DNA from 3 places in the Paenibacillus stellifer genome. Region 3 is predicted to be linked to each of the others. Evidence: riboswitches for the same ligand, from Rfam matches in the RefSeq annotation. Region 3 holds a riboswitch; each other region holds the start of a gene.
What was found. Region 3 has a riboswitch for cyclic di-GMP ahead of PSTEL_RS26490 (polysaccharide lyase family protein). Riboswitches for the same ligand answer to the same signal wherever they lie in the genome.
Positions count from the first base shown of each region.

Region 1: another riboswitch for cyclic di-GMP. It lies ahead of PSTEL_RS28880 (choice-of-anchor A family protein); the one in region 3 lies ahead of PSTEL_RS26490 (polysaccharide lyase family protein).
Region 2: another riboswitch for cyclic di-GMP. It lies ahead of PSTEL_RS05020 (S-layer homology domain-containing protein); the one in region 3 lies ahead of PSTEL_RS26490 (polysaccharide lyase family protein).

Region 1 is NZ_CP009286.1:537,005-545,089, forward strand. Features, by position in the region: gene PSTEL_RS25965 (alpha/beta hydrolase) at 1-918, opposite strand, end outside; gene PSTEL_RS02625 (YhjD family protein) at 1,585-1,992, opposite strand; cyclic di-GMP riboswitch class I at 2,498-2,588, shown strand; partial or broken gene PSTEL_RS28880 (choice-of-anchor A family protein) at 2,728-3,465, shown strand; gene PSTEL_RS28275 (hypothetical protein) at 3,510-4,322, opposite strand; gene PSTEL_RS28280 (LPXTG cell wall anchor domain-containing protein) at 4,348-4,605, shown strand; gene PSTEL_RS02640 (alpha/beta hydrolase) at 4,791-5,747, shown strand; gene PSTEL_RS02645 (NusG domain II-containing protein) at 6,516-6,902, shown strand; gene PSTEL_RS02650 (Gx transporter family protein) at 6,886-7,437, shown strand; gene PSTEL_RS02655 (ATP-binding cassette domain-containing protein) at 7,472-8,085, shown strand, end outside.
Region 2 is NZ_CP009286.1:1,087,479-1,095,563, reverse strand. Features, by position in the region: gene PSTEL_RS05070 (FxLYD domain-containing protein) at 1-367, opposite strand, end outside; gene PSTEL_RS05065 (M48 family metallopeptidase) at 751-1,404, opposite strand; gene PSTEL_RS05060 (hypothetical protein) at 1,564-1,902, opposite strand; gene PSTEL_RS05055 (helix-turn-helix transcriptional regulator) at 1,899-2,105, opposite strand; gene PSTEL_RS05050 (GNAT family N-acetyltransferase) at 2,317-3,075, shown strand; gene PSTEL_RS05045 (hypothetical protein) at 3,086-3,538, opposite strand; gene PSTEL_RS05040 (hypothetical protein) at 3,507-3,842, opposite strand; one part of gene PSTEL_RS05030 (IS3 family transposase) at 3,841-4,096, shown strand; one part of gene PSTEL_RS05030 (IS3 family transposase) at 4,096-4,991, shown strand; gene PSTEL_RS05025 (DUF1569 domain-containing protein) at 5,094-5,414, shown strand; cyclic di-GMP riboswitch class I at 5,709-5,802, shown strand; gene PSTEL_RS05020 (S-layer homology domain-containing protein) at 5,849-7,924, shown strand; gene PSTEL_RS05015 (DUF6531 domain-containing protein) at 7,950-8,085, shown strand, end outside.
Region 3 is NZ_CP009286.1:4,716,657-4,724,741, reverse strand. Features, by position in the region: gene PSTEL_RS26490 (polysaccharide lyase family protein) at 1-3,142, opposite strand, end outside; cyclic di-GMP riboswitch class I at 3,346-3,440, opposite strand; gene PSTEL_RS21770 (LacI family DNA-binding transcriptional regulator) at 3,699-4,667, opposite strand; gene PSTEL_RS21765 (glycoside hydrolase family 1 protein) at 4,768-6,183, shown strand; gene PSTEL_RS21760 (DMT family transporter) at 6,275-7,195, opposite strand; gene PSTEL_RS21755 (AraC family ligand binding domain-containing protein) at 7,219-8,043, opposite strand.

The DNA.
Region 1 (8,085 bases), 1.5 Mb from region 3:
TAATACCGGACCTTCTTTGATCGTGAGGTCGGGGCTCCAGTGCTTCAGCAGCGTTTTATGTAAAAATTGCGTCATCTCAAACAGAACGTCGGTCCAGTATTTGTCCGTTCCGTGGCCCTCGCCTTCCATCGTGTACAGCTCCGTGTATACACCCTTTGCCTGATGCTGTTTGACCATCTTCAGAGTCTCTCCATAGTCGGCGGTCCGATCCTCGGTTCCATGGATGAACAGAACAGGCGGGTCTTGCGGATCAATTTCATGGGGAGAGGACATGGGGCCATACAGATTTATTACAGCGAAAATATGGCTCTTGTCACGACTCTTCCAAATCCGGTCCCCCGCGTTCATGAAAGTCAGCGTCAGTTCCCCACCGGCTGACTCGCCGCTGACCGCGATTTTCCCCGGGTCTATGCCGTATTCCGCGCCATTCTGTTCAATCCAATCATAGAGACTGCCCATATCGTCAATGGCATCGTTGACCGCTCCGGTCCAATCCTCGTTGGCATTGTCGCGCAGCCGGTAATCGGCAGAAATCACCACGTAGCCCATCTTGGCGAACACATCGGCGAACTTGGCCATATCGCTCTTGCTGCCGTAGCTGAAGCTGCCCCCATGCGCCATAAGCAGCACCGGTCTGGCTTTCAATGAATCCTGGGCAGGTTCATATAGATCCAGCAGGAGCTTTTCCATGCTTCCTTTCGCATTAGGTTTATTCGCGTATACGATATTTTCATGCTTTTCCACCTGTGTAAATGCGGGATACAAATAGCGGTTTGGGTCCAAATCGGCTTGCGCCTGCGAGCTTGCCTGCGGCTCCTGCTCCTTGTTGGCATTCGGACGGAGGCTGCAGCCAGGCATCAGTATTAGCAGACAGGCCAGAATCAAACCGAACTTGATGATCGCCTTTTGGGTTGGCATAGTCACTTCTCCTTCATTCTTACGTGATATTCTTGCATCTCCGCTAGCGTACTGTCCCGCTAACCGGAGGCTGGAAGGCACAGGCTCAGGGAACATGATCCGCCAGACATTGAGTGCAAACGATTGCAATTCAGTGTAAGTGAATACAAAGAAATTCAAAATTTGTGCTGTAATCCTGAAAATGCCGCTCTCCGTAGAGTTCGCCTTCCCATCCTGAATTCCTCTAACGGACAAAATATTGATACATGGATGTGCTGTGCTGGTAAGGGAAACAATGTAAAGACATCAGTTTCCCTCCAGGTCTGCCCGTCCACGGGCAGAGGGATTTCATCAATCTTTTATCTGCTCTTCATGCAAATTTAAGCTTGACCCCTTATAGTAAGGACATACCCCCTTACGACATATATATTGGCCCTGCCGGATAACGGCGGGGCACTTTTTTTGAGGGAAAGTCCGGTCCCTCGGAATAACTTTCGTTATTTCTTTAGATTTGAGCGGCCATTATTCAAGAAACAGAAGCTTCCGGCTAAAATTTAATGATTTTTTCAGGTTGCGATCAGGTTTTTTTCAGGTTCGGGGGGTATATTAGAGATACCAAACACCCCCCAGTGTTTTGTGTATATATAGTTCAAGGCTCTGCCGACTCCCACGGCAGAGCCGCTTTTTTTAATGGGAATGCCGAACGCCAAGCTGATACTGATCTTCATAGCTCTGGTAGGCCGAGATGTCGAGGCCCAGATATTTGCGCATATGTATGGCGGCCTGCGCAGCAATGATGTCGTTAAGCAGCAGCATGGTTTCATGAAAGCCGTGGCAGACATATTTGGCTTCAATGCCGTCCGGTCTCCGCCGCTGCTCGTAGATTTTGACCCCGCGCCGTCTCATTTCGCTCCGTACATCCCGCAGATCGCAGGTTGCGAGGCGGGCGGCGGCCTGCAGCATGTCCAGATAGGGAGCGGGCGTCCGGAGGTGGGTTGCGATCAGTTGGGCATCCCTTTCGAAGGCCGACAGAATCAGCGGCAGCATCACGCAGGACTTGACGAGCATATGGTCTTCGCGCTGAGATCTGTACATGCGGACATCACCTCGGAATAATGGGAACATATATTCGTATTTTACCTCCAACTCACAAAAATAATCAATGGAATTTCTAAACATGTCTGCGAATTGTGATATAATTCACAACCTTATAATCGCACATGAGCTATATTAAATTCAGGTAATTAAAATTAAAAATATTAGTTAAGGAAAGAGGAATTATCATGAGAATGGAAAGCAGTTTCCTCCGCGGCTTGATGTTTGGCGTTGTGTTCAGTGTTCCGCTGTGGATGTCTCTGATTGGCTGGCTGCGCGTGCTGTGACCGTTCTTGTTTAATGGGTATATAGATCGATTTATAGAGAGAAGGGACCGTCTTTCTGAAGGCGGTCCCTTTAATATGCGCAAAAACTACCTATTCACATCTTATATGTATGAGTAAAAGGACCGGATTAGTACCAAGAAATAGGATTGACGAATCATATATAGGGTGCTAGAATTCCATAATATGAGAGACAAAAGTCATAGATAATTTCATTTGTTCATGTATAAACGCAAAACAGTCGAAAGGCTGCGACGCAAAGCCCAGGAGTCTACCGCGTGTACACAACGCCATGATCGTCCGGCCGCCATGAAAGCCAGTCAAGGCTATCAAGGCGGCCTTTTTGCTGTTATTATAAGCCGCTGCAGCCATTGACCTTAATCGACAATTTTAGAGGTGAGGGCAATTGATGAAGAATTTGAAATCATGGGTATCCTTGATGCTGACCGGGATGATCTTGGTATGGTGCACTATTGGGGTTGCTGGCAAGGCTGACGGAGCAGCGGCCGGGTTCTTAGGGACAGCGGGATATTATAATGCTTTCATACTAGGCAATTTTACGCAGTCTTTCACGGATACGGAAGGAAGATTAGCTGCCGGAGGAAATGTTACGCTAAACGGTTATTCTGTCGGGTTTAAGCTTAGCAGCAGCGAGCGCGAAAAGCCCGCCGTTCTTGTGGCTGGCGGAAACTTGACGTTCAATGGCGGCGAGATTCTTGGAAACGTGGTATATGGAGGAACGGGCCAAATCGGGGCGGAAGTGAATGTCACCGGAACGAAGAGCCAGGGCACGCCTATCGACTTCCCGTCGGAATTTCGTTATTTGACAGAGACATCGCAGCGATTGGCGGCGTTGGAAGCAAATGGAGTGACCGAGTACCAGTGGGGACGGTTGACACTCACAGGAAAAGATAAGCGGATGAACATCTTCTCCGTCTCAGGCAGCGATCTGTCCCAGGCCAATACGCTGGTGATCGATGCTCCAGCCGAATCGACAGTAATCGTTAATGTTGACGGCGCCTCGAATCAGCTTCAGTATTTTGGTTTCTCGTTGCAGGGTATTTCACGCGAGCATGTTCTGCTCAATTACAGCCAGGCTTCCGAGCTTGTCATTAGAGGGATCGCAGTGGAAGGCAGTGTACTGGCCCCGGGAGCGGCCGTCAATTTCGACAATGGCCAATTCAACGGCACGCTCATCGCGGCTTCGGTTGTAGGGGGCGGGCAGTTCAATCATCATCCGTTCACGGGAAGTGATGAGACGCCTGAGCCGAGCCCAAGCCCAAGCCCGAGCCCAAGCCCAAGCGTAAGTCCAAGCCCGAGTCCGACGCCAACACCGTCGGAGACAGCGAGCCCGACGCCAACACCGTCGGAGACTCCGAGCGAGACGGCAACGCCGACGCCGGAGATACCGAGCGAGACGGCAACTCCAACACCAGTGACGCCAAGCGAGGCGCCAACGCCGACACCGGATACGCCGATCGAAACCGCAAGTCCGACGCCAGAGGTAACGCCGAGCGAGACGGCAACGCCAACGCCGGAGACTCCGAGTGAGACGGCAACGCCGACACCGGAGACTCCGAGCGAGACGGCAACGCCGACGCCAGTGACGCCGAGCGAGCCGCCAACACCGACGCCAGTGACGCCGAGCGAGACGGCAACACCGACGCCAGTGACGCCGAGCGAGCCGCCAACGCCGACACCAGTGACGCCAAGCGAGCCGCCAACGCCGACACCAGTGACGCCAAGCGAGCCGCCAACACCGACACCAGTGACGCCGAGCGAGCCGCCAACACCGACGCCAGTGACGCCAAGCGAGGCGCCAACGCCGACACCGGATACGCCGATCGAAACCGCAAGTCCGACGCCAGAGGTAACGCCGATCGAGAGCCCGACGCCAACGCCGACTTCCGAATCGACAACCGTCATCAACGATGAACCCGTTCCTATTGGACCGGTAAATTCGCCTGAAGCATCGGCGGCTCCGTCACCGACGCTATCACCGACGCCGTCGCCTTCTGCCACACCTTCGGGTGATGAGGTTACCATTGATGATAATCCTCTTCCGTTAGGCGTGCCTTCGGCAACACCAACTGCAACACCAATAGCGACACCAACGGCGACGCCTTCCGCGTCTCCCGCCCCATTGGTAACGCCGAAGCCTGAAGAGCTGGAACTCGGCGATGACCCTGTGCCTCAAGGAGTTCCTGCGCCTGTCGGCAAGCTGCCTAAGACCGGGGAAGAGAGCCACATGCCTTACTACGCAGGCGGCGCTGCAATCTTGGCGATTGGCTTGCTGTTGAGATTAAAGGGAAGACGCAAATTCGAATAATCTGCAGTACCTATAAGGGCATTCATTCATTTGAGATGCACCCCTTGGAAGAGACATTGGAACCCCCTGGGTTTCCGGTGACATTCCAAGGGGTGTTGTTTTTGTCCGTACCTTCCGATCTGATATACTGGGTGTTATCTGTTGTCGTATTTGCAGGAGAAGGCGAGGTGGCGGATTTGTTGTGGATGATCATTGCGGTGCTGGCCGTTGCGGTTTGCGCAGGCGGCGTTACGTATGCCGGTCTCTATTTTTACAAAGTCGCTATATTCAGGACTCCCAAAATGTTCATTGCAAGCACGCCGAAGGCCAAGGTGAAAATGAAGGAAGAACCGCCTACGGCGGGTGCATCCTGGGGAGAAGGACAGCAGTGGATCGCCGCCCAGCAGATTCGGGAGCTGGAACTGACCTCGGATGACGGCCTGAAGCTGCACGGCTACTGGATTCCTTCGGAACGGGCCGGAGGACGGACCGCGATTATCGCACATGGCTATTCGGGCAAAGCCAAGGACATGGGGGCGTATGCGAAGCTCTATCATGACAGGCTTGGCTTCAACGTGCTGTTGCCCGACGCACGGGGGCATGGTCAATCGGAAGGGAGCTACATCGGGTTCGGCTGGCATGAGCGTCTGGATTATGTCAAATGGATCCGCCGCGTCATTGAGGAGACGGGGGGTGATGCGCAGATCGTGCTGCACGGCGTATCGATGGGCGGAGCGACTGTACTGATGACTTCAGGCGAAGAGCTGCCCCCGCAGGTTAAGGCGATTGTCTCCGACTGCGCTTATACTTCCGTCGCCGCCGAGTTATCCTATCAGTTGAAGCGAATGTACCGGTTGCCGTCCTTTCCGTTCCTTCAGGCCGCAAGTCTGGTCTCGGCCATCAAGGCCGGCTATTCCTTCCGGGAGGCCTCTGCACTGAGGCAGGTTCGCCGGTCCGGAGTGCCGATCCTGTTCATTCATGGAGATGCGGATACGTTCGTCCCTTACTTCATGCTGGACCAGCTGTATGAAGCATGCGGCGGACCCAAGGAACGGATGGTTGTGCCCGGGGCCGGGCATGGTCTGGCTTATGATACGGACAAGGCGGGATATATTAGCCAGGTAGGGGAGTTTGTCGCCCGGTACACGAAGAATTCTCCGTAAAAATGGACAGCGCCCGGCTTTCGCTTATGCGAATGCCGGGCGCTTATATGTGGCGGAAATCTCCGTTCTTATGCAACTGAGAACAGCTTCCGCGTATATTTAATCTTTCCCTACCGCCTGCCTGAAATGGCGGTCTCTATACTCCTCTTTCATTTCCAGCAGCCGTATGGCGATAACAGTTCTGCATCCAAAACGATAAAAGCCCTGCCTCTCTTCTATCCTTGCGGCTCCAATGACCGCTCCAGTGTGAATCGGAAAATCTACAGCTTCAATATCATCTTACCAGAAGAACCTGCGGTGCTACGGTGAAAGGGCCGGTGAAGCCCCGAGCGCCAAGTTCTTTGAAAATTTTAAGGTATATAAAGGTCTATAAGTACATGTAATCAATTCTAAAAAGAACGCCGATATACTTAGTACAACAGTCCTGGGTTATCCTTTAACGAATAATCCCTTTTGCATGGAAAAATCAAATATTATTATACTATAGCACAAACAGACAGGATTTACAAATGCAATATTGCTGGACAGTCTGTTCACATCCGAGTTCGTGGTGCTTTTCTTATCCTCTTTTGCCCCGCGCGATGAATACGCCTCCAAGGGTTATCCCGATCAAACCGGGTAATCCTTTTTTTTCTAATCATAAATACATTTTGTGAAAGTAGCGTGAAATCGGCTATAATGCCTATGCATTCATTGAAGGATCAGAAACGGACCAGTATAATTATTAAGTCTGGTCATCATTTAATTTAAAAAATAAGGGAGAATTTTATGAAACGCGCAGATATGCTGCTGATTGCCGTGGTGCTGATCGCCGCGCTCGCTTTTCTGGCTCCGCGTTATTTCGGTAAGGATGCCGGGGAAGAAGCGGGAAAGAATCTGGTGGCCAATATCACAGTTGACGGCAAGCACTACCGTACGGTCAAGCTGACGAAAGAAGAGCAGACCATCGATATCCGGACCGAGAAGGGATATAACATATTGAAGGTTCACGATTACGGCATCGAAATGTATGAAGCGGACTGTCCCGATCAGGTCTGCCTGGGCTTCGGCTTCATTACCCGGCCCAAGCAGACCATCGTCTGCCTGCCGCATCGGGTTCTGGTAGAGATTGCAAGTTCGACAGGGGAGGATGAGATCGATGGGGTTGTCCAGTAGCGAGTCGTCCCGGGCGCTGAAGCGAACGGTAATCGTCGCGATTTTTTCGGCGGTGGCGGTAGTGCTCGGGATTTTGGAAGCCCAGCTTCCCTTGTCGGCGATGGGACTTATGCCCGGGGCCAAGCTCGGGTTCGCCAATATCATGATTTTGACATGCATTTATTTTCTCAGGGGACGCGATGCCTTCGTGCTGGTCATCCTGAAGACCATACTGACGGCGTTCATCCTCGGTACGTTCTCCAGCCTGCTGTTCAGCCTGTTCGGCTCATTGTTCAGCTTCGCGGTCATGTTCCTTCTAATGAAGGGCGGAAAGAACCGCCTGAGTCTGATCGGGGTCAGTATCGCAGGCAGCATCGCCCATAACTTCGGACAACTGGTCGCGGCTTCCATCGTCATGGGAACGACCAGCATTATGTATTATTTGCCGATCCTTCTGGTGACAGGCATTGTGACCGGTATTGCCGTCGGCTACTCGGTGCGGTATTTGGTAAACGCGCTGACAAAAATATCGATCTTTGAGGACTTTTTACGATAAGCGGAAGGCAAATGGCCGCAGGAGGTGAGACAGCATGAACGGGAAAGACGAACAGCGGCGTGCGGCGGACCGGGGCACGGATGCCGTGACGATGGAGGAAGTATCCTTCGGCTACGAGCCGGAGCATCCCATATTGCAGAGCATTACGCTCGGCATCCCTCAGGGACAGTGGGTCAGCCTTGTCGGTCCCAGCGGTTCGGGCAAGTCGACATTGGTGAAGCTTCTGAATGCGCTGATTCTCAAAAGCGCAGGAGAAATCACGGTCTGCGGCATGACGCTGAATGATGAGAACGTCACGGAGATCCGCCGGAATATCGGCATGGTCTTCCAGAACCCCGACAATCAGTTCGTCGGAGAGACGGTGGAGGACGACATTCTGTTCGGCCTGGAGGGACTCTGCCTGCCGCGCGAGGAGATGGAGCGCAGGCTTCATCTGTATGCCGATAAGCTCGGTGTCACCGGCCTCCTGCGGAAGCATCCCGGAGAGTTGTCCGGCGGGCAGAAGCAGCGGGTCGCCATCACATCCATTCTGGCTATGGAGCCCGGCGTCGTCATCTTTGACGAGGCCTCTTCCATGTTGGACGAGGAGAGCCGGAATGGATTGTTGGACATTCTGCGGGACATGCATGCAGAGGGCTCCTATACGAT
Region 2 (8,085 bases), 2.0 Mb from region 3:
CATACTTGCCCGCCAGCGCCTCCGTCTTGGCCTGCTGCTGCAGCGCCAGCACCTCCAGGTTCACCGATTGCTCATGCTGATGCAGCAGCGTGAGCCCAAGAGCCGTACATCCCGCCAGCAGAAGCGGAATCACCCACTGGAATACCCGCCCGGCTCCGCGCTTCTTGACGGGAGCCTGCTCCCTTGGGGAGCGCGCGCCCCCCGCCTCCGGGCGAATGAACGACGATCCCGGTTTCCGGACTGCTTCCGCTCCCGCAGCGACCTCCAGCACAGCCTGACGAACCTCCTCCGTCAACAGCCTGGCGCCGCATTTCCCGCATACCTTCTGTTCCGGGGCACATTTCTCCCCGCACTGATGACAATACACCTTGCTCCCCCCAGAGTCCCTTGATGCTGCTACTCGAACTTGCAGCCGATTATATGGATGCCGCCGGAAGACCCGGATCAGCCTTGCGATCCGGGTCTTCCGGCATGTTATTTTTCACTATACCATATTGTGGGTCCCGTTGAGTCCGCCTGCCTGGAAAAAAATCAGCTCAACCCAAGCCGTATCTCCCTTTCAGCCGCATATCAAGACGCTCTCTCAGCCCGGTTAGCCATTCAGGCTCATGCTCCCAGACTTCGGCGGCGGCTCTTCGCACACGGGCATAGTTCGCATGATCTCCCTTTCGCCGATTTGACTGCGTTATTCCAGGGCGTACTTGCTCTGTGTATATGCGGACATCAGAACGCTGCGTCGATCCGCAGAGCTTACATCGTCATAGCGCCTCCGAACCTTGCCAGATACGCTTCCTTCTCCTTATAGTCGGGCATGACGCCGCCCACCCGTCTCCAGAACGAACGGTCGTGATTCATATGGAGCAGGTGGCACAGCTCATGGACGATGACATAATCGATCACCTGCGGCGGAGCCATGGCCAGCAAATAGTTGAAGGTCAGCTTCTTGTCCGAGCTGCAGCTGCCCCATTTGGTGCGGGATTCGACGATTTCGACCGACTTCGGCTTCACCTTCAACTGCTTCTGGTACGCGCCAATCCGTTCCTCGACAACCTTCCGGCAGCTGGCAAAATAAAACCGCTTCAGCCGTACCCTCAGCTCCTCCTCTGTTCCTTCATCCGTACCGATCAGCTCGCGCAGACTGCAAGGTCTGCCGAGGTACAGAAACTTTCCCTCTTCGGTATACTCCTTGGCCTTGAACAAATCCTTGGCCTTCTCCAGCTGATCCAGCTTCTCCGCAATATAGGAGGCATGTCTGCCGACAGCCTCCAGAATCGTCTCCTCTTCGGTATTCTTCGGCGCTTTTACCGTAATGAAGCCGGTGGAGTCGATATGAAGCAGAATTTTTCGGCCTTTGCCGTACTGGACGTGGAATTCAATGATTCGATCCCCGATGTTGATTTTCATAATGTCCTCCCCTGGGAATCCCCCATCGGCTTATCTGAATGTACACATCTGTGTTAAAAATGCGCTAATTACATTTCACGTTCGTATTTGACGCGGCAGAAGACACCATATCCCACGACGAACAGATAAGAAGCTGTCAGCAGCAGAATCTCCGCCAGATCAGTACCCATTAACGCAAAAAGCAAGCAGCAAAGCGCCGAACACGTATATCATCACATCATAGGCTTTGGCCTTCGCCCGGTTTCCAACTGCAATGTTGCGTTCATCCTTCTCTGCGATCTCGATTTCCCTCTGCAGATCCGGCCGGTTCTTAAGCGACCGCTTACGCAGGATCTCCCCCATCCCGTGTCCAAACATGCCGCTGCCGATACCGACCAGCACATAGGGAAGCGCCTGCGCGGCATCCGGCAGCAAATCAATCTTCACCGCAACCAGCCCCGAGGCAAGCAGGATAATCCCCAAAATAGCCGCTCCGAACGAATAAGCGCGTTTGCTCATCTCGATTCTTCCTCCTCGTAAATAAATATCTCCTCAATGCTCATGCCGAAATATTTGGCGATTTTGAAGGCAAGCAGGATGGACGGATTGTATCTGCCGTTCTCCAGAGACCCTATAGTCTGCCTGGACACTTCCAGCGCGGACGCCAGCTCCTCCTGCTTAATTCCCTTCTCTTTGCGAATTTGCTCCAGCCTGTTCTTCAAAAGCTCCCTCCTCACATGGAAAGTATCCTTTCCACGATTCCATCATACCACGTTCCCCCTCAATGTAAAGCCTACTTTCCATTTCGTTCATCAAATAGACGCTTATATCCTGCTTTAGTCATCCTTCTCGTTGTATGTATACGATCAAATGAATTGTATTTTTATTAATAATATCGTATTATTATTCAAAAAAAAGTGGCGGTGATTATCCTTGGATTACCGATTTATTGAAGAATTATCTCTGAACAACTGGCCTTCCCTCTCAACCCTTCTATACGACAACTGGGTGCTGCGCTTCGCGGACGGTTACACCAAGCGGGCCAACTCCATCAATCCGATTCACCCTTCCACCCAGGATTTGAGTTCCAAGATCAAAGAGTGCGAAAGCCTCTACTTCTCGAACCGGCTGCCCGCCATTTACAAAATAACGCCTTTTGTCCACCCTGCCAATCTGGATGACATTCTGGCAGATCAAGGCTATTCCCTGATTGATCACACAAGCGTCCGGACCTTGAATCTGGATCAAATCCGCGAACCCGCTGGGAACGCTTCGGCCCAAATTTATGAGCGCCCCACCGCCGAATGGCTGGAAGCTTTTTGCCGGATTAATGAGGTTCCTGACAAGTACATTAACGTGATGAAACGGATGTTAGGCAATATCCGGACGAGAACGGGGTTCATATCGCTGAATTGCGGGGAACAAGCTGTCGCCTGCGGTCTTGGGGTGCTTGAGAGAGGTTACATCGGGCTGTATGATATCGTGACGGATGCCAGCTTTCGAAATCGGGGCTTCGGCGAGCAGATGCTCTTGCATTTGCTGAAATGGGGAAAAGATAACGGAGCCGCGCACAGCTATCTGGCCGTGGTTCTGAACAATGCGCCGGCGCTGCGGCTCTACTCCAAAGTCGGGTTCTCCGAAGTTTATACATACTGGTATCGAGTCAAGGAGCTTCCGCAAGCATTGGGCTGACGACGGGGATTCAGATGTTGAGATAGCTCTTAGGCGTTATGTATTGTCTAATCGATGCTCTATTGATCGGATAGATGATATCCCATTTGTTTAGGTCGAAGTCTTTCTCAGACAAATAGTTGTTAGGGCTATCTCCAGATACCCTGACGGGAAGGTCCTTCACTATATGCGGATTAATAGTTACTTCAGCAATCCATCCTGTATCAACCACATATTTAGACTCTGTTACACAGATGTATTTGCCGGTCTCTACATTTTGCTGTACGTTTTCGAGCTTAACCGCAAACTTAATAGGAATGAAATTTAATAGAATGGGAGTAAGTACAACAAATAGCGTGAACACACCAAGCAATATTGCTATTCGCTTCAACCCCGGACTTCCCCCATTTTCTTCATCCTCAGCTTCACTACTTAAGCGAATTGCGGCAGAATTATTTTTCGACTTCAAAGTAAACCAGCTCATTTCTGACATCGAAATAAAACTTCCCAATGTAATCAGAAGACTTCACATATTCATTGAACTCTTCATTAAATGCCCAAGAATGCTCTTTTCCCTCATCTGTATCTAATTGCATTGATGGATTTAGCGTTACATCGCGCCAAGCATAAGAGTCCTTGAATTTCTCAGCGACACCAGGCTCCAGATACACAAATCCTTTCATCCAGTAAGAGGAAGGGCCAAAACTATTTGCTGTTAGGCTAAAAAGTAGACATGGAGAACCGAGAATCGGGTAGAATGAACATAACCAAATTCGAGGTGCTAACATGACGAAAAAATACGATAAAGAATTTAAACTGCAAACGATTCAGATGATCCAAGAAGAGGGTAAGCCGGTGGCACAGGTCGCTCGCGAGTTGGGGATCAGCGACAACACCTTGTACCGCTGGATGGCGGAATACAAACAAGACGGTGCACAGGCTTTTCCAGGCAGTGGGCAACTGAAAGCTGACGACAAGGCAATGAGAGACCTCCAAAAGCGTATCCGTGATCTGGAGGAGGAGAACGACATCTTAAAAAAGGCGATGCACTACTTCGCCAAAGACCGGCGCTGATCTATGCCTTCATCCACGATCATCGCTTCAAGTGCCGAGTCTCGAAGATGTGCGAAGCCTTTGAAGTGTCCCGAAGCGGCTATTACAAATGGACGAAACGAAAAGTCAGCAAGCGTGAAAAACGACGGCGCAAGCTGGAGCGGCATATCCGCCGTATCTTTCTGGAATCCCGCCGGTTATATGGAAGTCCCAAAATCGCTAAAATGCTTCATAAGCAAGGCGTACCCGTGTCGGAGAAATTAGTCGCCCGAATCATGAAGGAACTGGGATTGCGCTCCCGTACGGTGAAGAAATACAAGGCCACGACGAATTCGAAGCACAACTTGCCTGTTCATGAGAACGTGTTGAACCGTCAGTTTAGGCCGTCCGCTCCAAATGAGGCCTGGGTGGCTGACATTACGTACATTCCAACGAATGAAGGCTGGCTCTATCTGGCAAGTATAATGGATTTGTACAGCCGTAAAATCATTGGGTTTCACATGGACGAGCGGATGACCAAAGAACTGGTGTTAACGGCACTGGATCGAGCCTACAGCCAGCAACAACCATGCGGAGAGGTCCTGCATCACTCCGACCGTGGCAGCCAGTATGCTTCCCACGACTACCAGGAACGACTGCGCACCTACAAGATGAACGGCAGTATGAGCCGAAAAGGGAACTGCTACGATAATGCTTGTATCGAATCGTTCCACAGTGTGCTGAAGAAAGAACTCGTGTACTTGGAAAAATTCACAACACGCAAGCAAGCCAAGAAACGCATTTTTGAATACATTACCTGCTTCTACAATGGAAAACGAATCCATTCAGCGATTGGGTATTTTACACCCAATGAATACGAACGTATGTACCGAAATGCTGTGTGATTTTCTCGATTCTGCGTGTCTACTCTATTGACAGAGGTACAGAAGTGGGTTAGAAAAATAATGCGATAACGCCGCGCCGCGGCAGTTAGGAGGATTCTACTTATGAGCAAGGTGGCATTTACTTCATTGCAAGATGTGAATAAAGAGCTGCTGAACATGTACGAATATGACGTCATTCAGACCAAGCAATGGCCGGTGTATGAAATTCTGGCGCATTGCGCGCAGACTATCGAATATTCCATGACCGGTTATCCGCAAATGAAGCCCAAAGTGGTGAGAAATACAATCGGACGCGTGGTGATCAAGCGATTTTTGAAGCAGGGGTTTATGAAGCATGATCTGACGGCCCATGTTCCGGATAGCGTCTCTGCACAGCTACCGATCTCTGGTACAAGAACGCATTTTCTGAATAATGGGTTGTAACGCTCGGCCTGTGTAGTCCCCCCTTGTGGGGGATTTCTTTTTTATGCGCAAAATCAGACGCTGTCCTGCATGGCATTTCAAGCATTTCAGATGCCGGATACCGCGTCCATAGGATTCATTTGCATAGGTAGTTGTACAGAAGCATCTCTGAATTGCCTTTGGCATCCAACAGGATACCCCTGTTCCGGGAATATCTAGTATTTATTAATTAAACAGGATATTAATCCGATATTAAGGATAAGAGTCCTATACATACGACAGTTGAATACAGGCATTAAGGACCAATAACCAAGTACCGAACCAAGGCAAATCCGTACGAAAGTCGGAGACGCAAAGCCACGGGTCTACTTCATCCCCTGCGGGATGTTAGGACAGCCGGGCCGCTCAAGGGCTTGTTTTTTTGTGCAATTAAACAGCAGCGGGGGGAGAAACGAATGCATTTCAGAAGGAGAATGAAATTCCCGCAGATCGGCCGTCTGCTGCTGGCAGCAGTATGTGCGCTGGGCAGCGTATCTGCGGGCGGAACGATCACGGGGACAGCGGTTGCCGCCGGAGCCGATCCGGGAAGGACGGATTACAGCGTGTCCGGAGAGCGGGTCATCTGGATGGAGCCCGATTCCGCCGGAGTGAAGCAGGTGCATGCGCTGGACCGCAACAGCGGGGCGAGCCTGACGCTTACGACCAATTCATCGGCCAAGGACGCGCCGGCTGTTGGAGGCCTGGTTGTCGTGTGGGCTGACAAGGGGAACGAGCAGGACAGCTCTTTGAACTGGGATATTTACAGTTTCGATCTGGAGAAGGGCACCCGCACCAAGCTCAACAAGCAGCCCGGACAGTACGGCAACCCGACGACTGACGGGGTGGGCGTTGTCTGGTATGAACGCAGCAATTACGGCAGCATGATGTATCACGATCTGGCTTCGGGAGTCGAGGCGGATTTGGGCGAGGGCCGATTCCCAGAGCTGGCGGACGGCAAGGTCGTGTATAAAAATGCGCGTGACGGCGGGCTTAGCCTGCTCGATTTAAGCAGCGGAGTTACACGTCCTTTAATTAGTCTGGGCGGTGCCAACTATGTGGACTGGTTCGTTTTTAACGGCAGCCATGTTCTTCTTAAGCAAAAGAACGGGTCATCGCAGAGCAAATTCGTGCTTCTGTCCATCAATGATCTGACGGCCGAGCCAGTCGATCTTACCGAGATGAAGGCGGCCGGAGCGCAGTATGCGTTCATGTCCATCGGAGATGGAGAGGCGGTATTTCAGGACGAATCCGGCGGCGCCTCCGTCTTGAAGCAGGTGAATCTCTCAACCTATCAGGTCACGACGCTTCCTGCGCTGCCTGCGGGGTCGAAGCTGATCGGCATCAGCGGGAACAAGCTGCTCTACAGCACAAGCGATAACTCTATCGAAGCAATTGCGCTGGAAGGGACTGGTACAGATCCGGGGACGGGGACCGGTACAAATTCGGGGACGGGGACCGGTACGAATTCGGGAACCGGTTCGAGTGCCGGAGGAAGCGCGCCGGTTGTAACCGGGGCCAAGGATAGCCAGACGATCGGAGCCGCAGGCGGAACGCTGACCGCAGCGGACGGCTGGGCACGGCTGGAGATTTCGGCAGGAACCTTCCCGGATAATACGGCTGTGAGTCTGGCGCAAGCGGAGCTAGAGTCGCAGAAGCCGGTGGATCAGGACGGCAGGAAGCTGCAGAAGGCCGGCTCGATCTGGCAGGTACAGGCGGGCGCTCCATTCCAGCTGCCGGCGCTGCTCGCGATCCGTTACCCGAAGGAAGAGCCTTGGACATCGAGCCGGGAGAAGCTCGGGATTTATCAGTATGACTCCACAGCAGGGGTGTGGACTTACATTGGCGGTGTAACAGCGGCGGAAGAAGATTATGTCCGGGCCAAGATTACGGCTTCCGGATTGTATGCGGTCATGCTGCGCGATGTCGAGTTCCCGGATATGGCGAACCATTGGGCGCGGCAGGAGGTCGAGGTACTGGCGGCCAGAGGAATAGTGAACGGCATGAACGGAGTCAGCTATGCGCCTAAGGGCACGCTCACTCGCGCCCAGTTCACGAAGCTGCTGGCAGCGGCGCTTCAATTGAAGCTGCTCCGGCCGGATGCTCCGACATTCCGCGATGTCTCGTCCGCGAACTGGTCCTATGGCTGGGTGGAAGCGGCAGCCTCCGCAGGAATCGTTACCGGTGACGCCGGATTGTTCCGGGGTGATGATCCGCTGACGCGTGAGCAGATGATGACCATGCTGATGCGGGCCATCACAGCCTCTTACGGATCAGCGAAGGTCACTTCGGACGCGAAGAAGGTTGAGACCGAACTCGCGGCCTTCAAGGACAGCGGCAGCATTAGCTCCTGGGCGCGCGAATCGGTAGCCGGAGCGGTAGAACTGAAGCTGGTACAAGGTTCGAATCAGATGCTGCATCCCGCTCAATCCTCGACGCGGGCCGAAGCCGCAGTTCTGATCTACAAGCTGCTGGCGCAACTGAAACTACTGTAATCCATTCATGGAAGGAGAACTATAAATGAATCTTCGAGCGTTGACAAGGAGACGGCGCCGCGGCGGCCTGAAAGCGAATATTTGTCTTATGCTGGCGGTTATGCTGCTCGTTTCGTATATTCCTGTTTTTCCGGGAGCGAACCTGTTCGTATCCCCGACTT
Region 3 (8,085 bases):
ATACGACCTTGTTGTAGCCTTCGAGATTGGCGGCGGTAAGATCGACCGTCTCTTGAAGAATATCGTCAATGTACACGCTCGCCAAGCCCATGTTGCTCTGGACATTGGCCAGCCAGCGGACGCCCGTTCCCGTGAAGGTGAAGGTAGCGGTCTCGGATGGCGATTCGGTCTCGTTCCAGCTGCCGTTGTCATTGGTAGTGATGCCGGGCGAGTAGTAGATTCCGATGTCGTTGAAGGCATAATCGTTCCAGCCCGGGTCTGTCTGTGAGGTCTGTGTAGGTGTGATCTCCATAAAGTCGAGATTGACGCCGCCGGTATTGCCGCCGTCATGCCGCAGTATGACGGTGTTCGGGCCGTCTGCAAGCGCAATGTCGGTCGAGATGCTCTTGTAGGCGCCAGCTCCTGAGGCTTTGCCGGTCGAGACGAACGTCAGCTTCCGGATCATTTGGCCGTTCACATACAGATTCAGCGTGGCATCCGCCGAGGTGGCGTAGCCGACGCGCAGGGTGTAGCTCCCGGCGCCCGGCATAATGTTGATGACGCTGACGCTGGAGCCGCTGGCATGCATGTCCCGGACATAGGCGCCACCTGAGGCGTAGGAGTCCGGCGTCGTTTTGGCGATGCCGCCAAGCTGAGCTTTCTCTGTCTCATAGAGCGGTCCGCCCGGCGTAACCGGCATGTCCGGCACGGTGAGCTGCAGCGGATCGCTCGCTGGCGAGAGATTGCCGGAATCGTCGCCTGCCTTGACGGTATACGAATAAGTCCGGTCATAGCTGATCGTCGTATCGGTGTAGCTGGTCAGCGAAGAAGGCAGTACGGCGATTTCTTCACCGTCCCGATATACCCGGTACGAGGTCGTCTCCGCGTTGTCCGACGATTCGTTCCAGCCGATGACTGCGGTGTTCCAGGTCGCCATCTCGGCCTTCACGAGAACCGGCTTCTGCGGAGCCTGCGTCTCCTCCTTAGTCAGGTACAGCTGAACGGCTTCACCGGCCGCCACGGTCAGGTCGAGATCGAGATAAGGGGACGCGGCCAGGTCGCTGACAGAGTAAGCCGCGTCAAGCGTCTGGCCGTCCCGGTACTGCAGAGCCCGGTACGTGCCGCTCTCCGGCAGCGTCACGCGCACGCTCACATGCCGCGCCGGCGTACCGGCAGGCCCGAAGCTCACGACGCTGACGATCTGCTTGTCGGCCGAGGCTCCTACGGCCGACGTTCCGAGTCCGGCCGTGTCGACGGCGCGGACATAGATCTTGCGGCCGGCGGAATCGTCGCCGCCAAGGAACGAGTACGGCAGCGGCGAGCCGTGCGTGGCATAGGCCGCGGCCAGGCGGCGGAACGTGCGCAGCCGGGTCTCGCCGCCTTCGGCGGAATTGGCCGCCCAGGCCATTGTGTCGGCGGCTTTATGCGTGCTCCAGTTCGCCGGACGAAGAAGCAGTGCATAGTTCGGATAAGATGAGTCGAAGGCGGTATGCTGCATGATATGGTCGGCGTAGCCGATGTCCGCGCGCATCTCCCGGTCGAAGACGGCTGCGTATTTATAGGCCGATGCCCCGAATTTGCTCTGGTCGGTGTGCAGATCATTCGCTCCGCTCTCGGTCATAACCATTTCCTTGGGCAGGCCGTCATCGGTGCCTCCGTCATAGCTGAGCAGATTCTCATTCAGCGCACCGCCCCGGGCCTGGGCCAGGCCGGACAGCGAATAGCTGTGTCCATTCGTCAGATCGGACAGCGCCTCGATCGGCTTCCGCTGCGCGGGATCGCGTTCCCATCCGTAGGGCGTGCCTTTGGTCGGCCAGTAGGCCCAGCCCGGGGCGACGATCTTCAGCCAGGGCGTGCTCGCCTTCTCGGATTGCAGGAACTGGGCCAGCTCCACAATCGAAGCCTGATTGTGGCTGAATACACCCGGTTCGTTGTCCATTTCGAGATAGGAGAAGTATGAGCCGTACGAGGCCATGAACTGGCGGTAATAGGTCTTCATGCTGTCTGTCATATGACCGGCGAGCATGTCCGGACTGTTCATGAAATCGGAGCCGAAAATACCGACCATCGGCTGCAGGTTCAGATCTTTCATCGTCTGCAAGTAGGAGACGATGCCGTTCTGCCAGGTGCTCTTGGTGTCCGACCAGAAGCCGGTGCGCAGCATGTTGCCGCTGTAGGCGATGCCGAGCCAGCGGGTCAGGTCCGGCAGCAGCCGGGTCACATTGTCATCGATAACGAAGCCGTTCGCGATGGCAGTCCCCAGATGGATGTAGCGCCCGTGGATTGGCTCGTCCGCCGGGGCGGCGAGTGCGGTCAAGGACAGCTCATCCCACTCGTACCACAGATTGGCGTCGCCTGCCGTGGTCGCGTAGGAGCCGGCGTATACCTCGAGCTTCAGCTCATTGACGCCGGCCTTCAGCAGCTCTTTAGGGATATAGAGCCGGTACAGCTCGCGGAAGGGATAGGCGGCTCCGCTGCCCGAGGTTCCGGCAATTTGCAGCAGGCCCGCGAGACGGCCGTTCGAGTAGACGGCCATTTGGGGCACAGAAATATAGGCGTTCAGAATATGAACGTCGAATTCCGCTCCGTAAGCGGGTAGGGCTTCCAGCGAGTAGCTGATGGAGAGCGTCTTGTTCACGCTGGCTTTCATGCCTTTGGGGAAGGTCTTCCAGTCGTTAGGCGCGCTTCCGTCAGGCAAATAGGCGGAGTAGCTGCCGGTCATGGCGCGATAATCGGAAAATTCAGCGGAGCTGCCGTCATGGGCGCCGATGGTCCAGAGCGGCCCCTCCGGCTGGACGGCTAGGCTGTCCGCCGAAGCGGCGTACACGCTTTGGGTAACGGCGCTGTCTCCAATCTTCCCGGTAACGGCGGTCTCCCCGGTAACAGCGGGTTCCCCGTCTGTTCCGGTCGCTCCGGTGACTGCGGTCTCCCCGTTATCAATGTAGCCGATGCCGTTGCCGGTGCTTGTGGCGGAAACGGCGCTCTGCCGCTCGGCGAACACGGTGTGCTGCGGGAGGGATGGGACGCCCAACACAAGAGCAAGCGCCGTCAGCAGGGCGATACCCTTGGTCAAGAGACGGCGCCGACGCGCGGTTGTGGTCGTGGCGGTTGCTGCGGATGCAGCGGGGACGGACTGATCTTGATGCGGATGCGGATTTCTCATGCTAATTCTCCTCCGGTTCTGGATACCCTTGTACGCCGCCGCTTCGCTCGGGTAAGCGTCGCGGCGCCCGGTACGGGCGGAGGAGGAATGACTTTCACAAACGGTGGCAATATTCAAATAGCGGATTCGTTCAAAAAAGCTCTTCCCCCGAAATGTCCGGGAACCGCGCCCTGAGGCGGGCGCAGCTTCTCGCATTTCTTTTTTCCGGCAGCGCGGCTGCCACCTTCGGCTCGTGTGAGACGAAGAAGGCCCTATGGCTTTGCGTCCTTGCCTTTCGGCAAGTTTGCCTTTGTCACAAATGGGTGGGACGGTACATGCAACTTGTATCAGGATGGGACAACAGCGGCGGGCAGCATCTATGTTAACGCTGCGGCTGAGGGCGAAGGAGGGGGAAGTGCGATTGGTACGTATGCCTCTACTAGGATGAAAGCCGGTACAGCCAAAGTCTTGCAGCGGTTCATGATTTACTATCGGAACGAAAATTGTCATTTTTTAGCGAAAAACAAAGAACGGTTCTATATAACTAGAAGAACCGTTCCAAAGGCAGGCCGTTAGACTAGGTCGTCTCCCGGATGGCAAGGCTGAATGCCAGGGGCTGAAGCGCCAGCGCCTTTCCCAGCAGCGCAGGAGCCAGCAGCCTGAAGGCGTTCTCCGCCTGGCCGGCAACCGGGTTCCGCACGGTCGTGATGCCCATCGTCTTCGCCAGCTCCGTATCGTCAAAGCCGACGATCGCCAGATTCTCCGGCACGCCCAGTCCCTGTCTGCGAGCTTCGCTTACTATACCTGCGGCAACTAGATCGTTCGCGCATAGAATCGCCTCGGGACGGTTCTGCTGCTCCATCAGGGAGCGCAGCACGCGCTCGCCGTCCGCGATGCTGTAGATGGAAGAATAGTACCATTGCTCATCTACAGGGAGGCTGTATGCAGCCATTGCCTGCTCGTACGCCTCCCGCCGGCTCTGCGTATTGATGCTGCTGGGACGGCCGAACGCATTGGCGATGCGGGTGTATCCTCGCGTGAGCAAATGTTCAAGGGCGAGGGCATAGCCCTCGAACTGGTTCATGGCGACCGACGGGATATCTGGATGGTCCATGCGCTGCCAGGACACGATAGGCCCGTATTTGCGGTAAGAGGCAATAAGGCCCGGGGAGCTGACGGAGGTCAGGATGAGCAGGCCGTCTACTCTTTTTCGCTTGAGATCCTCAAGGGCTTGAAGCTCCTTCTGGCTGTCTCCTCCGGTTGTATAAATGATCGTCTGGAACCCGTGCCGTCCGGCGCTCTCCACGAAGCCGTTCATGAAATGCAGAATCAGCTCGTTCAGATTCATCGTAATCATGCCGATCTGCTGGGTCCGGCCTTTGGACAGGGAAATGGCGTTCCGGTTGGGTACATAGTCCTGTTCCTTCATGATGGCCAGTATTTTCTTGCGGGTGTCCGGACTTACATGCCGTGAGCCGTTGAGCACCCGGGATACCGTCGCTTTGGAGAAGCCGGACAGCTTGGCTATTTGATCGAGTGTGGACATGGGTTGTCTCCTTGCCGTGATCTAATGCTTGACATGTAACGCGTTCCAAGGTTTAGGATGCCGGTATATCCTTATCATAACGAAAAAGGCGGGAAAAAACATGAAACTTCAGTTTCCGGAAGGATTTCTCTGGGGCGGCGCGGTAGCCGCGAATCAGCTGGAAGGGGCGTATCAGGAGGACGGCAAGGGCTGGTCTACCCAGGATGTGAGTCCTCATGGCGTCAAGACGCCGCCGACGGATGTGCCGACCGAAGACAATATGAAGCTGATCGGCATCGATTTTTATCACCGGTATAAGGAAGATATCAAGCTGTTCGCGGAGATGGGCTTCAAGGTGTTCCGGACGTCCATCGCCTGGTCGCGGATTTTTCCGAAAGGGGACGAGCTGGAGCCGAACGAGAAGGGGCTGCAGTTCTACGACGATCTGTTCGATGAATGCCATAAATACGGCATCGAGCCGCTGGTCACGATTTCCCATTATGAAACGCCGCTGCATCTGGCCCGGGAATATGACGGCTGGGTGAACCGCAAGCTGGTGGGCTTTTACGAGCGGTATGCGGAGACGATTTTTACCCGTTACAAGCATAAAGTGAAATACTGGCTGACCTTCAACGAGATCAACTCCATTCTGGAGTTTCCGTTCATGAGCGGCGGCATCGGTACGCCCAAAGAGAAGCTGAGCAAGCAGGACCTGTACCAGGCCATTCACCATGAGCTTGTGGCGAGCGCGGCGGCTGTTAGAATTGGACATGAAATCAATCCGGACTTCAAGATCGGGTGCATGGTGCTGAGCATGCCGATCTATCCGCTAACGCCGAACCCGGACGATGTGATCCAAGCGATGAAGAGCGACCATAACAATACGTTCTTCGCAGACGTGCACGCACGCGGTTATTATCCGGGATACATGAAGCGGTTCTTCCGCGAGAACGGTATCGAGATCCATTTTGAGCCGGGGGACGAGGAGATTCTGAAGCATACAGTGGATTTCGTCTCGTTCAGCTATTACATGAGCATTTGTGAGACGGCCGACCCGGCGAAGCAGATCAAGGGAGAAGGCAATCTTCTGGGCGGCGTGCCGAATCCGTACCTGAAATCGAGCGATTGGGGCTGGCAGATCGATCCTCAGGGACTCCGGTACATTCTGAATGCGTTCTGGGACCGTTATCAGAAGCCGCTGTTCATTGTGGAAAATGGCCTCGGCGCCGCCGATCAGCTGGTGACCCTGGAGAATGGCGAGAAGACGGTGGAGGACGGCTACCGGATCAATTATTTGAAGGAGCATCTCGTTCAGGTTGCCGAAGCAATCGCGGACGGTGTGGATGTGATGGGATATACGACCTGGGGCTGCATCGACCTCGTCAGCGCCTCAACCGCGGAACTGAAGAAGCGTTACGGCTTCATCTATGTCGACCGTCATGACGACGGATCGGGAACGCTTGAGCGGTACCGCAAGAAGTCGTTCCATTGGTACAAAGAGGTGATCGGGACGAATGGGCAGAGCCTGTTTGAGTAAGCGGGGAAAATGGACAAAAGGATCGGGCATAAGCGCCGGGTCCTTTTTGTTGCAGGCTTTAGCCCGTTGAGTACGTGAAAAACGATTCAGATTAGAATCGCCCACTCTCTAAAGCTCCTTTTGTTTTTGCAGAGGTTTTAATCTCTGAAATAAATAGTCCGGCTAATGTAAGTACAATCCCGAACACAGAAGTACGGGGAATCGTTTCATGAAGTACAAGAACAGAGGTAACAACGGTTATGACTGGAACCATATAAATATAAACGCTGGTTTTCACTGCACCCAATAGTTTAACCGCAGAGTTCCACGTTACAAAACACAGGGCGGATGCTCCCAATCCCAAGAACAGAATGTTAAACAGATTGACCGGCTGTATCAATTGATCAAGGTTTGGTTCAAACTCAAAGAGGAATAAGGCGGGAATCATGAATATTAATCCATAGAAGAAAATTCTCCGTGTTGCCTGGATCGTGTTATAGTGAAAACCGCTGATTTTCTTTGTCAGGACCGAATAGGCGGCCCATATCACAGCGGCTAAAACAGCCAGTATATCTCCCAATGGATTCAATTTCAAATGACTGCTTCCGTTAAAGCTAATAAGAAAAATTCCGATAACAGCAACCGCAAAACCTATAAAAAATTGCAATCTCAATTTTTCTCCATCTAAAAACAGATGCGCCAAGATAGCAGTAAAAAACGGTGCAATTGAAATAATGACCCCTACATTGGATGCAAAGGTATAAGTCAGGGCGATGTTTTCAAGCAAATAGTATAGGGTGACACCACATAAACCAGCCGCAGCAAAATACAACTCCTGTTTTCTTTTCTTGACTCTTAGCCTGCGAGGGTAAGCCACAAGCAGCACAATGAAACCGATTGTAAATCTTAAAAACAGTACTTCAGTTGGAGAAATGGCTTTCAAAAGTATCTTTGTTGATATGAATGTTGTTCCCCAAATAAAGATTGTAATAAATGCGAATAAATGTCCCGTAATCTCTTGTCTTCTGTCCATAAGAACCCTTTCTATACAAAGACTCAATTGTGAGCATCCTTGAAAATGTTCATGTATTGTTTTGGCGTTAGCCCTATAAACTTCTTGAAGAAGTTGGAAAAGTGGCTCTGGTCGGTAAACCCTGTCTGTAATGCCACATCTATTGGCAAAATGCCTTGCTCCAGCATTTTCTTTGCTTTGTCAATTCGGATCGTTTCTAAATAACTATAAGGAGAGATTCCCTTCTGCTTGGTAAAAGAGCGAAGAAGATAGTATTTGCTTAGTCCGGTCAGCTTGCACAGGTCGTTCAGCGTAATGTTTTCCATGTAGTGATTTTCCAAAAAATCACAGATTGCCCTTGCTTCCATGCTTTGCTCTGTATTTCCTGCTGGTACGGCCTGCTCCGTATATTCTTCTACCAGCTGCTCCAGAAGGAAAAAAAAGATTTCCTCTTTTCTAAAATCGCTTTCCTCCTCCATAAGCATTTGATGTAATTCCCGAAGCACAACAACCAAATCGCTATGAAAAACTACTTGTGACGTAAAGTAGGGTAAATATTCTTTTCCTGTTATTTCACAGATTGCCTTGCTCATAATTTCCGGTTGGATATTGATGCAGCGATAATCCAGTGTTTGACCGTCGATTTGTTCGCAAGCATGGTTATCGCGCGGATTAAACAGTAATAAATCTCCCGGTTCTATGGTGTACTCTTTGTTCTTGCAAGACAAAAGCCGCTGACCTTTTTCAATAAAACCAATCACATAATACTCATGAAAATGATTGGGGAATTTCTGCATAATTCCTTGAAAATGATAGACTTCCACTTTCAGCTCCGTATCATATTTTACCGTTCTTATTTCTTGTTTCAAAAACGTTCCTCCTTTCCTGAATGTCTGATACTTAGTGTACCC